Regions from separate parts of the Bacillus sp. AP8 genome, predicted to be linked through region 2. Evidence: riboswitches for the same ligand, from Rfam matches in the RefSeq annotation. Region 2 holds a riboswitch; the other holds the start of a gene.
The links. A riboswitch is a leader RNA that binds a small molecule or an ion and turns the genes downstream of it on or off. The one in region 2 is predicted to bind lysine.
Positions count from the first base shown of each region.

Region 1 (7,996 bases), on a different contig from region 2:
CAGCAGATGTCGGCGAACAAATCTTATTTGCAGGCTATCGATTCTTTCTTTCAGCACTATTAATCTTTTTATTCTATTTAATAATTGGTAAAAAGAATGAATTACGATTTGAAAAATCATCTGTAAAAATCATCATCGTTTTAGGAATTTTGATGACATTTTTGCAATACTTTTTCTTTTATATCGGTTTGTCACATGCAACGGGAATCCAAGGAAGTATCATTTCTGGTACAAGTTCTTTTTTCCAAATCATCTTTGCTCATTTTTTACTAAAAGATGATCATCTTTACCCTGCCAAAGTAATTGGACTACTTGTTGGTTTTTGTGGAGTTATCATCACTTATATTCCAAAGGGTGATGTAAGTTTTACAATTGGCTATGGAGAATGGCTGGTACTTGCTTCCATAGTTATTGCTGCATATGGAAATATTGTAACGAAGCGTGCATTGGCCAATTGGAGAGCACATTATCTATCAGGTTATGGAATGTTAATTGGTTCAGTGTTACTCCTTCTATTAGGTATGTTTCTAACCGATTTCACATTTTTCACATTTTCTATTAAAGATCTAATTATGTTGCTTTATTTAGCCTTTTTATCAGCCGCTGCTTTCTTACTTTGGAACAACATTTTGAAATATCATCAGGTAGGGAAAGTAACGTTATTTAACTTTCTTATTCCAGTATTCGGGGTTTTCTTAAGTGGGATTTTCTTAAATGAAGCAATAGGAATTACAGCAATTATAGGATTGATATTAGTAACTCTAGGAATCATTTTTGTAAATGCGAAATCTATAATTAAAATTAAAAAAGAGCACCAGAATTAATGTCTGGTACTCTTTTTTTACATTTCTTCAGAATAATGATCTTTACAAAATGTGTTCAGTACAGAGATTTCATCATCTTCTAATTCGAAATCCAAAAGCGTATTTTCTGAACGTTCAAACAAATCATATGTAAGAATCTCTTCTTTGTCTCCATCGACAAGAAAAATCACTTTAGCATATACTCCGTTTTCATGATGTAATTCATCATCTTCAGGAACATCTAAATATAACAAAAACTCATATCTATTTCCGGGTAAAATTCCAAATTGATCGTTAATCAATTGGATTTCATATTCTGTAATAGTAATCATCTTAAACATCCTTTCTCAATTCCTTAACTTATTATATCCTTAAAGCTTTTGTAAGGAAAGTAGACAATATTCAATTAAAGTAAGCAATTAGCGGCTACTCATAACTTTCCGGATAAACTGTTTAACAAGTTAACCTTATCTATATATTCAGAATAGTTTTAAATTAATAAAAAGATAAAGGATATGGCGTAAATGGTTGACATATACATCTTAAGTAATTACTATATTATTATATTAATAATGATAGAATCTCCATCAGATCACGGTGGGGTAGAGGTTGCGATGTTTAATAGTACATAAACAGAGAGACAGAAAACTCAAAGACGTTTATGGAAAGGAACCATCGCCGAAGTGCTATAGTTTTCTGGCTATAGTGAACTGGGGCTACATCATAATAGGTGTAGAACTGTCATAGTTTAAATGCTATGAAGAGCTATCACAACAAAGTCTGGTGTCCATTTGATTTGTACTCTTATTACACACCAACTTATTGGTGTGTTTTTTATTGTAAAAATAGCAATTACTCTACCACTGATGTTTGGATATCTACTCTATATTAATAACAACTAATGTATATACTTTACAACATAAAAGTATAGAGGGAGTATACGATGAAACAACAAAAATTAGGATTTTGGATTTTAACTTCATTAGTAGTTGGAAACATGGTTGGATCGGGAATCTTCATGTTACCACGTACATTAGCCGAGGTGGCAAGCCCTGCAGGCGTTATGCTAGCCTGGATATTTACAGGACTCGGCGTTCTTTTTGTAACATTAGTTTTTGGGAATTTAGGTAAAAGAAAGCCCGAACTAAATGGTGGTCCACAAATATACGCGAAAGAATTATTTAAAAAAGGATCACAAGCGGCCCAATTATCCGGGTTCATGGCAACATGGGGTTATTGGATTGGGAATTTAGCTGGAAACATTGCTATTATTACAACTTTTGCTAGTTATTTATCCACTTTCTTCCCGCAATTAACAAACCAAGCTGAACTATTTACGATTGGTAATTTTACTCTAAAAGTAGGAAATGCTTTAACTTTTATCGTTTGTAGTCTATTACTATGGGGTGTACATTTTATTGTTATACGAGGAGTTGGCAGTGCAGGTAAACTAAACCTATTAGCAACAATTGCTAAAGTAAGTGGTTTTGTCTTTTTCATTATCATTGGCTTAACCGCATTTGAAGCTTCCAATATCACACCTTTCGTTGCCGAAAATGTTAATTCTAGTGGTCATTCTGTTGGGCTATTAGGACAAATAAATGCCGCTGCAGTTGCAACTCTTTGGGCTTTTGTAGGAGTTGAATCAGCAGTAGTCTTTTCCTCACGTGCGAAAAAACCAACTGATGTAAAAAAAGCGACAATTCTTGGATTACTTATTGCCTTAGCCATTTATATTGGAATTAGTTCATTAGTTATGGGATTACTACCAAAAGAAGAATTACTTATGTCTGAAAAACCATTAATCGATGCCATTATTACGGTTATGGGTCCGATTGGCGGTAAACTACTAGCAGCATTAGGATTGATCAGTCTATTAGGTTCAACGATTGGTTGGACTATGTTAACAGCTGAAGTGCCAAGTGCAGCTGCAAAACAAGGGCTATTCATTCCTAAATTTATGAAAGAAAATAGCAAAGGATTTCCATCCTTTTCACTAATTTGTACGAATATTTTAGGCCAAATGTTTATTTTTTCAACGATTTCAAATTCTATTTCACAAGCTTTTGAGTTTATTATTTATATCGCTACATTATCTTATTTAATTCCATATCTTATAGCTACGACATTCCAAGTAAAACTCGTTATTACTGGAGAAACATATAAAAATGGTCAGGGAAGAATTACAGATATAATAGTCGGTACGCTAGCGTTCTTGTACTCCGTATATGTACTAATTGCAGGTACGGCCGATCTAAAAACCTTTTTATTTGGAATGCTTTTATTAGCAAGTGGTATACTATTTTATCGATATGTTAAAGAAAATAAAGTAATTGAATAATTTATAACGAAAAACACGATATAAAAATATCGTGTTTTTTATTTACGAAACGTCTACGTTAATATTCGGTGAACCTTACTCGAAAGCGGAGTTAATCGACAGTTGAAAGTGTAGCCATTGTTAATCTAAGGAGTTGCTTTTCATAATTATGATGTACTACCTATTAGTAATAAAATTATGAAATAAGTTAAAGGAGAAAGGGCATATCTAGAGGGTAGAGAAAAATTCTTGAATTTCAATGTACAAAACCTTCCTGAACATATTGAGAATGGTGTTTTCGTTAATCCAGATTCAATTAACGTTAGACTGGAGTAGAAATACAAGCTGAAATAGTATCGATACAATAAACAACCAAGTAGAAATTGTTAAGCTCTGCAACAGAATACCATACTATTTTTGTGTTTACTTAAAATATATTTTTTTGTTTTATTAACGATTTGTTAATAGTTTGTTAATATTTTCACGTTATTATTATCAATGTCTTGAAAAAGAAATTATGTAAGGTGACGAAGAATCCGCTTAAAAAGCAATGTTTCACCTAACCAAAGAAAATATGATTAATGGAGAAATGATAATGACAGAATCAAAAGAAACAAACAACGAGAATATGAAAAATTTAGAACCAACTGAAAATCAAGATTTTGACAAAAACTTAGAGGATTATGTTGAGAAAGAATCCGCAACTTCAACAGATCATGTGTCTGAAGAAACATTAAACGAAACTCAAACACCAACAAAAAAAGCAAAATTTAAAAATAAGAAAGCAATACTAATAATTGGTGGAGCTGTTATCGTTGCTTTAGCAATAGCATTTAGCCCACTTTTAACAAAAGGGAATGTTGTAGCAACAGTAGGTGGAGAAAAGATAAAAAAAGAAGAAGTATATGATGCGATGGTTGGACAATATGGTTCATCTGTAGTTGATACATTAATTAAAAATAAAATTATTGAATTAGAAGCAAAAAAAGAAAACATTACTATTTCGCAAAAAGCCATTGATAAAGAACTAGAATCTTTCATTCAATCATATGGTGGTCAGGAGGCTTTTGATGCTTCCCTAGAGCAAAGTGGTATTTCATTAGAAACATTTAAAACAGATATAGAAAACTTCTTAAAATTAGAAAAACTTCTTAAACCATCAATCAAGATAACAGATGAAGAAATGAAGGAGTATTTTGAAGAAAATAAAGATTCGTTTGATGAACAAGAACAAGTAAAAGCAAGTCATATTCTAGTTGATGATCTAGCTACAGCACAAAAAATTAAAAAAGAATTAGATAATGGTGCTGATTTTGCTGAACTAGCGAAGAAAAATTCAACCGATACTAGTTCGGCAGAAAAAGGTGGGGATTTAGATTATTTCTCTAAAGGAGATATGGTTGAGGCCTTCGAAACGGCCGCATTCTCATTAAAAGAAGGAGAAATTAGTGATCCAGTTAAAACAGACTATGGTTACCATATTATCAAAGTAACGGGTAAAAAAGCGGCTAAAGCAGCTAAATATGAAGACCATAAGAAAGAAATTAAACAAAATTTATTTGATAGTAAATTAAATGAAGAATACCCAACTTGGTTAGAAAAGAAAAAGAAAGAATACAAGATCACTAACACATTAGAAAAAGAATAAATAGTGAAGAACACGATATTTTCTTGTAGAAGATATCGTGTTTTATTTTATGGACTGATAAAATGAGTATCATCATACATAAAAGGGGAAACCGATGTGATTAAAGCGATATTATTTGATTTAGATGGAACATTATTGAACAGGGATGAATCTGTTAAGTTTTTTATTTCAAATCAATTTGAGCGGCTTTACAATCATTTAAAACAACTATCGAAGGAAAGTTATACCACACGTTTTATTGAACTAGATGCAAGGGGATATGTTTGGAAAGACAAGGTTTATCAGCAAATTGTAGCGGAATTTCCTACTATTGATATCAGCTGGAAGACATTATTGCAAGACTATATGGAGCATTTTTCTAAACAGTGTGTACCTTTCCTAAATATTCATCATATGTTGACTACTTTAAAAAACAGCAAGTATAAACTTGGAATCATATCAAATGGCTATACTTCATTTCAAATGAACAACATAAGAGCGTTAGAAATTGAAACCTATTTTGATGTTATCTCGATTTCAGAAATGGAAGGAATCAAAAAGCCAAATCCTGAAATCTTTATACGAATGTTAAATAAACTTTCTGTAGAAGCACACGAAGCTATATATATAGGCGATCATCCACAAAATGATATAGTCGCTGCACAAAACGTTGGAATGAAAACAATTTGGAAAAAAGATTTTCAATATCCAGATTTCAAAACAGATAATAGCATTGATGATTTAAGTGAGATTCCGGCACTAATTAACCAAATGGTTTATTATCAAAAATAAAAGTAACATCAAAAAGAACATGTGTTCTACTTGTGAAAAACGGGCATTTTTAAACAAGAATGAATGTAAAATCATGGTAGATTACACGTTTTTTACATAAAAATACACCCGTAAAATGTAAATTAAATACACTTATTTACAAAATGTAAGCATCCAGAACATTTGTTCTCAACACTTAAAAAGCGCATATTTATCAAATTTTTATAAAATGTTAGTAATTATTTTGCTATTTAACGTATTTTTTTTCTTTTTTTGATTAAAATTTGTAAAAGAACTATTTATGTAAAGAACGGGGAAGGGAAGAGGTATATGATTGAAAATCAAACATATCATATTCAAGGTTACGAAGATTTTGATCTTACTTATACGTTATTGAAAAATGATTCTAAGTCAAATAAACTTGCTATCCTTTTACCTGGATGGGGTTACACCACTCAAAAACCACTTTTTCATTACATTACAGGAATCTACTTAAATAGTCATTACGATGTTCTACAGGTTAACTACAAATATGATCAAGATCACTTTGAAGCAAAATCAAAAGAAGAATTCATAACAGCCATTAAATATGACACAAACGCAGCAATTTCACATTTGTTAGCTAATTCTACGAATAACTATGAACAATTTAATCTAATTGGAAAATCAATTGGTACGATAGCTCTGAGTGATATTTCACAAAAGGACATATTTAGAAAGGCTAAATTAATTTGGCTAACTCCATTATTAAAAATAGATGAAGTTTTCCAATCTATTACAAATAGAAAACAAAAGAGTTTTTGTATAATTGGTGACGCAGATCCAAATTACAATACAAAAAGATTTAATACATTGAAAACTAATTCACATATTAGAACAAAACTAATACCAGGCGTAAATCATAGCTTAGAATATGATCACAATGTCATAGCATCTATAAAAGAACTCAAAAAAATTATCATTGAAATTGATGAGTTTAAAAATGCCAATTAAATTTTTTTCCAACAAAAAGAACGTTATTAATACGTTCTTTTTTTATTTAGAGGAATCATGAGTTATTAAAGAAATATCAAATGTTATTTAAATATTTGTATTTTGTCTCACTTTCTTAAGTATACTTGTAGTTTGAGACTAGATTTAGTTGTTTTAGTATTGCTTCCTATAATATATATTATGTAAACTAGAATGAAAAATATTAATAAAATACTAGGTTCCCTATTTCATGATTAGTGACACAAAAATGTATACTCAATTTTTATTCAAAGGTCCCCGTTGTGTCAAAATAGTATTTATATGTTTCGATAGACATTTTTTCTATCCATGCATTCGGAATAATCAAATTATCTAATTATCTAATTCATATTATCTAATTCATAACATATTGTACTTGAGTTTGATTTCTAATCGACTAGTAGGTTTAGTATTATAGTTCAAAACTATACCAACTTTCATAAAATGAGTTCGTTAATTAATATAGCCTAGAAAAATGCGATTAGTTTCTTCTTTATAAATAATATTCCTATTTTTTAGTTTATTATTCTTCCACTAAACTACTCCAATAGTTTTATAACAAAAAAAGACTACTCATTAGTAGCCTTGATCTTCAGCTCTAGCTCCCGGTAGTTGAATAAGGAAAAGCAGCTAGAAACAATCTTCCTAAGTACCAAACAACTTAATTCTTTTACTGACAAACCCCTAATGGATTACCATCTGGGTCATAGAAAGTAAAAAATTTAGTCTTTCCTTCTTCATCTATTGGATTCACCTTGACATTCTGTTCAAGTAAAAAATTGTAAGTTTCTTCCATATTTTGAGGGATAAAATTATAATATTTTCCCACACCAAAATTATTACTTGGAAATTTCATTGGTTGATGATTTAAGGTTTTTACAAGAAATACTACTGTTTGAGACTGTTCTGCAATCTTCATCACAGCAGCTTCTTCTTCAATGTAAAGTACTTTAAAACCAAGTATTTCTTCATACCAATTTGCTGACAATTCAGGGTCTTTTACTGGAATAAAAACTCCTTCCACAAAAAATATATATCCATTCTAATTCGATTTAAGAATGTGAAATCCTTTAATAGATATCATATTGAACTCCCTCGTAAAAATAAGAAATATCTCTTAAATACTCATGTATTCGCAGGATTTCACCCTTTTTCATAGTCCATCGTAGACCAGAATAAAAGATTAGTAGAACTTAAATTAACATTTTGAGCTTCTCCTTGCTTTCTTAGATACAGCTTTATTTTTTTTAATATAAAGGTGAGTGTATGCTAAACTACTTAGTTCGTAACGTTTTGTAATTTTGGTAAATTATTAGCATATAGATTAAAAAGCAAGTGAAACTAATTCATAGTTCCCTTGCTTTTTATTAAATTGATTCATAAGTATCAATTATTGTTCCAGAATAGTTTACTTTAAAATCATATGGTTCCCCATATCTACTATATACACGTAACCTTCTGAAT
Region 1 is NZ_CAPG01000029.1:36,876-44,871, forward strand. It holds gene BN349_RS07375 (DMT family transporter) at 1-824, shown strand, start outside; gene BN349_RS07380 (DUF6509 family protein) at 842-1,135, opposite strand; lysine riboswitch at 1,399-1,579, shown strand; gene BN349_RS07385 (amino acid permease) at 1,747-3,144, shown strand; gene BN349_RS07390 (peptidylprolyl isomerase) at 3,719-4,771, shown strand; gene BN349_RS07395 (HAD family hydrolase) at 4,868-5,542, shown strand; gene BN349_RS07400 (hypothetical protein) at 5,852-6,514, shown strand; gene BN349_RS07405 (VOC family protein) at 7,203-7,556, opposite strand.
Region 1: another riboswitch for lysine. It lies ahead of BN349_RS07385 (amino acid permease); the one in region 2 lies ahead of BN349_RS18385 (Na+/H+ antiporter NhaC family protein).

Region 2 (7,996 bases):
TAAAAGAAGCTTTGCTCAAACGTTACCTAAAAACGAATGACAAAGCTTCTTTATTTTACCTCGAATGATTTTTCATTTTTTTCATAACGAAATAAGGGCATCCAAAATTACAAAACTCATATAAATATTCAGATAAAGTGCTAATTTTTGTATCATATGAAGATTTTTGGTTTTGATCATCAAAAAAACCTTTCAATCTTAATTGACCATATCCCCAATCGCCGACTACATAATCATATTTATTTAAAATTTCGCTATAACGTGCTTTAAAAGCCTCTTCATTAAAGCCATCTCGATAGTCTTCTACTAATTCATATTGAAGATTATTGATTGTAACCATGTTTTCACCTCAATTATCCATCCTCCCTTCATTATAACTCATTTAATAGTAAAGAAAAACTGTCACCGGTCCTTTTTAATTCAACTAACTTACATACTTACTAGAAATTATTCGGTTATTACAGATGTTTCCCAACCATCATATTCTCCTTTATATTTTTCAGAAATCTCCACTAATAGATCCGTGACTTCATTTATCGAACTATAATCAATAGTATCCATTCTATAAATAGTAAGAACATATTTGCCTTCTTCATTCGTTTCAACTGATTCTTCCTCTATGAAAAAGCCTTCTTTTTTTATAGTCTTTTCAAAACGTTTTAACATTATCATATTTTCAAAGCATAGCCAATGTACAACCTTACGAGGGGCATCTAATTTATCCCCTCTTTCTTCTAACGCTTCAATTACCACACGGTTGTTCATATGCTGTTGTTGATAGGGATTAGGGTACAAAAAATCAAAATAAAATTCCCAATTTTCCTCTTCCTCGATAAGAAAAATTTCATACTTATACCCATGTGGTTCTATAAAGCCGGCAGCAGCTTCCATTAAATCCTTTTGTTCCTCTCGATTTGAATAAAAAATAATGTCCCTTATCCCGTCCGTTGTCACTCTACCAACCTGAATAATGTTTTGAAAACGCGCAAATCCATTCAGAGAATCTTCCATTTCATTTATCTTATCAGCCTCAGGCCCTACCGGAAAGCCGTCTTCATTAGGTGCTTTTATTTTAAGCCTGATAGCAACAGCGTAATTATACTCTTCGGTATCTATTTCTTTCCATATATCCATATCTAAAACAACTGATGCTACTTGATCCTCTATGTATCCAAAATACATATCCCAATGTTCTGACATGATAAAACCTCCCCGAAATACTCCACAAAATCCATTCTTTCTATAAAAATAGAGGATATCAAGAACTTACTTTTCATTGATATCCTCTATTTTGAAACGATTATTCAGTTACTAATGATGCTTCCCCAGACAATTGTCTTTTCTTAGTAGCTTCATTTACTTGTTCATCTGCGTGGTATGAAGAACGAACTAGTGGACCCGCTTCACAATGACTGAAGCCTTTTTCCATTGCCACTTCTTTTAAGTGAGCAAACTCTTCAGGTGTGTAATATTTAAGTACTGGCAAATGCTTTTTGGAAGGCTGAAGGTATTGACCGATTGTTAATATATCTACTTGATGAGCTCTTAGATCATCCATTGCTTCAATGATTTCGTCAATTGTTTCTCCTAAACCAACCATAATGCTTGATTTTGTTGGAATCTCTGGTTGAAGTTCTTTTGCGCGTTGTAGGAATTGAAGGGAGCGATCATATTTTGCACGTGCACGAACACGATCAGACAAACGTTTAACGGTTTCAATATTATGATTTAAAATATCTGGTTTTGCATCCATTAATGTTTGAATATTTTCAAACACGCCCCCCATATCAGAAGGTAGAACCTCTATAGATGTGAAAGGATTCTTTCTTCTAATCGCTCGAACTGTTTCAGCAAATACCGCTGCTCCACCATCTTTAAGATCATCTCGAGCAACTGCAGTAACAACTACATGTTTTAAATTCATTTGTACAACAGAGTCAGCCACGCGTTCTGGTTCAGCTAAATCTAACTCAGTTGGTAGACCTGTTTTTACAGCACAAAAACGACAAGCTCTTGTACAAACTGAACCTAAGATCATAAATGTAGCAGTTCGGCGAACCGCCCAACATTCGTGAATATTAGGACATTTTGCTTCTTCACATACTGTATGTAAATTCTTTTCCCTCATCATTTTCTTTAAGCCTGTATAATTCTCATTCGTTTGCAATTTTATTTTTAGCCATTCTGGTTTACGGATATATGTATTTTTCTTACTCAAAATAACATCTCCCATCATTTTGTAATTTCTCTATGTGTAGACAATGTATCAAATAAAAAAACTCCTTACAACTTTTAGGATTTTCCTTTCCAATATTTTATAATTGTATTTCTCGAATTTATTCACACAATAAAATTATGATTGGTTTAGAAAGGAGCAAATTCATGCGAGCTTTTTCCACTTTTATAGCTATTATAAGTACGATACTTATATTTGTACATAACGATGTAGAAGCTCAAACGAATACATTTTCAGATAAAAAAAGAATGGAGCTCTTTAAGAATATTGAAGATAACTTTCAAATTCCATGGTTTTATATGGCAGCGATTGATCAATATGAACATAGTATAAGGAATGCAAGAAGAGATTTGCCTGATTCTGAAGGCTCTATTGGAATTTTGATTCCACCTGAAAAATGGAGTGGCTTATTGAATCCCAATATATTCGATCAAAACCCAAGAAGGATAGCGTTTTTTGATGGTATTGGTATGGATGGTGATGGGAACGGAAAAGCAAATCCAAAATCCGAGTATGATGTATTAGTTTCAATAGCTTCTTACTTAGCTCAATATGGTTCTGATGAAGAAAATATTCGTATTGCATTATGGAACTATTATAAACGAGATAAGGCTGTAGGTATCGTTATGGGCAACGCCAAATTATTCCAGAAATATAATCGAATCAATTTACATGAAAAAGCCTTCCCTGTTCCTATTACAGCGGACTATAGCTATAGAAGTACATGGGGTGTAGCTCGAGGATGGGGTGGACGTCGAAGTCATGAGGGAACAGATATATTTGCCAACTATGGCGTTCCTGTTCGAGCGACTTGCTATGGAATTGTTGAAATTAAAGGCTGGAATCGCTACGGCGGATGGAGAATTGGCATAAGAGACTTAAATAATACCTATCATTATTTCGCCCATTTAAGTGGATTTGCGAAAGGAATTGAAATTGGTCAAATTGTAGAACCAGGAATGATTATAGGCGGTGTAGGAAGCACTGGATATGGTCCTCCAGGTACAAGTGGAAAGTTCCCCCCACATCTACATTTTGGAATGTATAAAGACAATGGATATACAGAATGGAGCTTTGATCCCTATTATCACCTAACTGTTTGGGAGAGAAACGAGCGAAGAAACAAATAAAAAAACTAGATAAAGCATGGGGCCTCTCAAAAGCATCACTTTTGAGAGGCCCCTTTTAAATGAATTATTCAATTATATCTTCTCCAACCACAACTGTTTTCCCTTTCTTTGAAAGAGCCATTAGAGCAACCAAAGTACCCGCTAGTACAATTAGTAAAGATAATGATACACTTCCAGTAAATCCAAGTAAAAGGAATCCAATCGCAGCGAAACCGGCACTTATTAGTGCATAAGGTAACTGAGTCATAACATGATCCATATGGTCACAGCCAGCCCCAGTAGAAGATAGAATCGTTGTATCTGATATTGGTGAACAATGATCTCCAAATACCGCACCAGCTAACACAGCTGCTAATGATGGCAGTAACATACTTGAATCCATAGTAGCGACGATATCTCCTGCTAACGGTAAAAGGATACCGAATGATCCCCACGATGTTCCTGTTGATAACGCCATAACACCTGCTATCAAAAATAAAATAAACGGTATAAAAGCAATATTTAAATTAGATTTTTCAACAAATCCTGCTAAATAGCTACCTGTTTCTAATGCACCTACTAAATCAACGATGACCCAAGCAAATAACAAAATGTATACAGCTGGAAGCATTGACTTAATTCCTTCTATTACACCTGTGAAAAACATGCTTCTATCCACGGCTTTTTTAGAATAGACTTGTCGAAAGAATAAAATGATCGTTACAACTAAACCAAATAATCCTCCATAAAATAATGATGTCGGTACGTCCGTATTCTCAAACATGCCTAATACAGTCACATTTCCTTCAATTGCCTTACTACCTGTCCATAACATTGCAGATACAGTTCCTACCACTAATGCAGCAATCGGTACTAATAAATCTGCAACAGAACCTTTTTTACTAACAGGTAAATCACTTTTTAACTCTCCTGGTGCTTGTTTATCAGGATTAGAAACGATTCCGTCCTTAATTGCTCGATCTTCATGAATTTTCATCGGACCAAAATTAATGTTTTTCCATGAAGTATAAAACACTAATAATAGAGATACCCAAACATAAAAGTTCATGGGTATCATTTGAATAAAAGCTGAAAAGCCGCTTATATCTAATGAATTCGCTGCTAAAATAGGAGCAAGAATGGCAATGATGTATGCTCCCCAGCTAGAAACTGGTGATACGACACAAATTGGAGCTGCAGTTGAATCAATAATATAAGATAGCTTAGCTCTTGAAACCCTATTTCGATCAGTTAAAGGTCTTGATATTTGTCCAACTGCTAAAGCATTAAAATAGTCGTCAATAAAGATAATAATTCCTAAAATCGCTGCTGTTATCTGCGCACCCGTTCTTGTTTTAACTCTTTTTAAAGCCCATTCTCCGAAAGCTCTGCTTCCACCTGAAATGGATACAAATGCAGTAATACATCCTAAAATAAGTAAAAATAAAATAATATACACTTTGCCTGTGTTAACGGATCCATCCACGATAAATAATTGTAAAACTGATTTTCCAATCGTAGCTAACGAATCCATAGGATTAAAGTTAGCTAATAGCAATGCAGCTGTAGCAATTCCTAAACCTAAAGATAATAAAACCTTTCTTATTAAAAGAACCATAATAATGGCTACTACTGGTGGTAATAAAGAAAATATTGTGTTTTCCATGCTGTTCTCTCTCCTTTAATAAAAGTTAAGGGCGGTGAAGAGCTTGCATTTCAGTTCTTGGACAAAAATAAAAAGGATAATGATAGAAAACAACCTATCATTACCCTTTGTAATGTATGTTATCGTCCATCGCTCTGTAGCTCACCATTATAAAGATAATCTTTATAATGACAGTGCTGTCCTTATTCAAGACAACCCCAGTATCATATGCCTGACTTCAAATGATACTTCGGCAAAACTTCCTTTTAGCTGTGATCATAGTTGTCATCCTCACAACAGCCTACTTTTAAGTTTTGCACCTCTACCCCATGCGGTGATAGTAGTTCAATATTTAATTTACTTTTCTAATATAACAATTATAAGACTTTATTTCAACTTTTTATATAAAAATTCCGATAATAAATTATAGTAATATTTATTAAGCAACACTCTAATTCGTTATACAATCGACTATCATTACATCTAAGCACTTCATTAAATCAATTTCGTATGGTTGAACATCATGATTTCCATTATCTTTTATAATTCGAACAACTGGTCGATCACTAATTCCATGATTTTGTTTGGAAACGATACCAATTCGCTTATCATTCAATTTCACAGTTAAACCAATTGGATATATAGCAACAGCTTTTCTAAATGCCTCAATGATTTCTGTATCAAACAAAGTTCCTGATCCAGAATAAAGAATTTCTAAACCTTCATGAGGGAGCAACGCTTTTCTGTATACTCGATTAGAGGTGACTGCATCAAAAACATCAGCAACAGCCAAGATTTTAGCAAAAAAATGAATATCTTTATCTTTTAATCCTCTTGGATATCCAGAACCATCTATTCGTTCATGATGCTGATAGGCACAATGTGCGACTAGTAATGGAACCGTGTTTACTTCTTTTAATATTTGAAAGCCTTCTTCAGCATGTGTCTTAATTTCTTCATACTCTTCTTCCGTTAACTTCCCTGGCTTCAGTAAAATTTTTTGCGACACTTTCATTTTACCAACGTCATGTAAAATAGAGCCTAATCCCAGGATCTCCAATTGCTTTGGATTTAGCTTTAACTCCATTCCAATTGCCAAAGCATATAGCGTTACATTATAGGAATGGGTAAATATATATGAATCATGAGTATAAACATCTGCAAGAATCGTCAATAAACCTTTTTCTGCTGTCATCTCTTTCATAATTCCTCGAATAAGTCCCATAAGCTGTTTGGAGTTTTTTTCAAAGATATAAGATTTTGCGGCTTGCGTTCCCTTCTTATCACTTTCAAGAAAAATACTTTCAATCGACTCAATGGCTTCAAATCTTAAACGTTCTGAGACCGTATTTTCTGGATTAATATTTTCACTTTTTGGATCTTCTATATATACATAAAGAACACCTAATTCGATCAATCTTGTAACCAAGCTTTCCGATAGGACTACCCCTTCATTTAATAAAACTTTATTTCGCTCGTTATAAATGGTCTTTCCCAAAATTGATTTAGGTATTACATGATTTGTGGATATCAGTCTCATTAAAGTCTCCTATGATTAATTTCTTAAATTCATTCACTATCTTTTTAAACGGAAAATACTTGTACATTGTTTAATACTACGAATTTCTACTTTTATCGACACAGTTCTCCATAATTGTATTATCGTTCAAAAAATGTTGTTTTGTATATTTTTTATTTATTTTCCCAGAAGATATCTATCACTATTATACAAAGAAATGCAAAAACAACTCAAACGACAAATAACCACAATTTTCCCGTAAGTTAAAATAGCAAAAAAAAACCGTCAAATTGACGGTAAAATAATCATTGCATTTTTAACAAAGCATCTCTTCCAAGCATCCCTTTTTTAATGCCTAGAGACTCTGCTCCATAGGTAACCGATTCTAAAGGAGCTTCTAATAACTGTTCTAGCGTCTTTACTCCAACAGCACGCCCAGCAATAATATTACGATCCTTTAATTTTTCATTTAATAAACCTACATCTAGAGCGCCACACATAATGTAACCACTATCAGATGTAATAACGAGTAAATTGGTTTTTGGTAATTTTACCGATACACCAATAAATGTTCGATCCTCAATAGAAATTGGCAATAATTCAACCATACCATCACTCCTTTCATACCATTGATACGATATGAAAAAAGGATAATATGTGTGTCTGTCATAGCATAATTCTACATACTCATTGTAGATAATTTTGAAGCTAATACATTTCTTAAGAACAACGGCTTATACGTTTTCTTTTCTGAACGTTTAATACTAGGAAAAAAGTATCCGAATGTGTACATATCAGGAATGGCTAATGTATAAGTTTTTTTTAGATCTAATTGTACGTCTCCAATATAAATTTCTTTAGGACTTATGATTTTGATATTACTATATATCATCACTCCCAAAATACTTCCTCTAAATCCAAAACCTTTTACTTGCTTATGTGGCCAATCAGGATTTTGTGATTGCAGAAGCACTTCTTTTAATTCTTGTCCAGACATTTCAATAACACAAGGGTTAATTGGATGTGGACAGATTCTGTGTAAATCAAATAACGTAACTGGTCCTTTTTTTAATCCATCCAATAATAATCCAGCATTTATGAAAGCACAATCAGCCTGGCAATATTCCTGTAAAGCATCGCAAAGTAATTTTGTAATAGTTGATTCTTCAAACCATCTAACAGGTAATGACCTTGGTAAGTGACAAACTTCTTTTTCTAACCGTTCTTTGCCGATTTTAAATAACTTATAAGTAAATTCACTTTCATTATTTACTGGATCCTGTTCATTCATATTGTATAATCTAGTTTTTTTAGAAATAGGATGTTTCGTAGTATCCACTTCTATTTCAACATGACCTACGAATGTGCCTCCTTTTCCTGCTCCACATAATAAAGTGTTTTGAACGTACATTCCCTCGTGTAGAATATGGTGTGTATGGGCACCTAAAATAATGTCTATCTCCGGTATGTGTTCTGCAAGCTGTTTA
Region 2 is NZ_CAPG01000076.1:60,416-68,411, forward strand. It holds gene BN349_RS18365 (YutD family protein) at 56-340, opposite strand; gene BN349_RS18370 (DUF695 domain-containing protein) at 448-1,200, opposite strand; gene lipA (lipoyl synthase) at 1,301-2,233, opposite strand; gene BN349_RS18380 (M23 family metallopeptidase) at 2,383-3,366, shown strand; gene BN349_RS18385 (Na+/H+ antiporter NhaC family protein) at 3,431-5,011, opposite strand; lysine riboswitch at 5,141-5,323, opposite strand; gene BN349_RS18390 (HD-GYP domain-containing protein) at 5,442-6,530, opposite strand; gene BN349_RS18395 (YunC family protein) at 6,815-7,117, opposite strand; gene BN349_RS18400 (bifunctional metallophosphatase/5'-nucleotidase) at 7,189-7,996, opposite strand, start outside.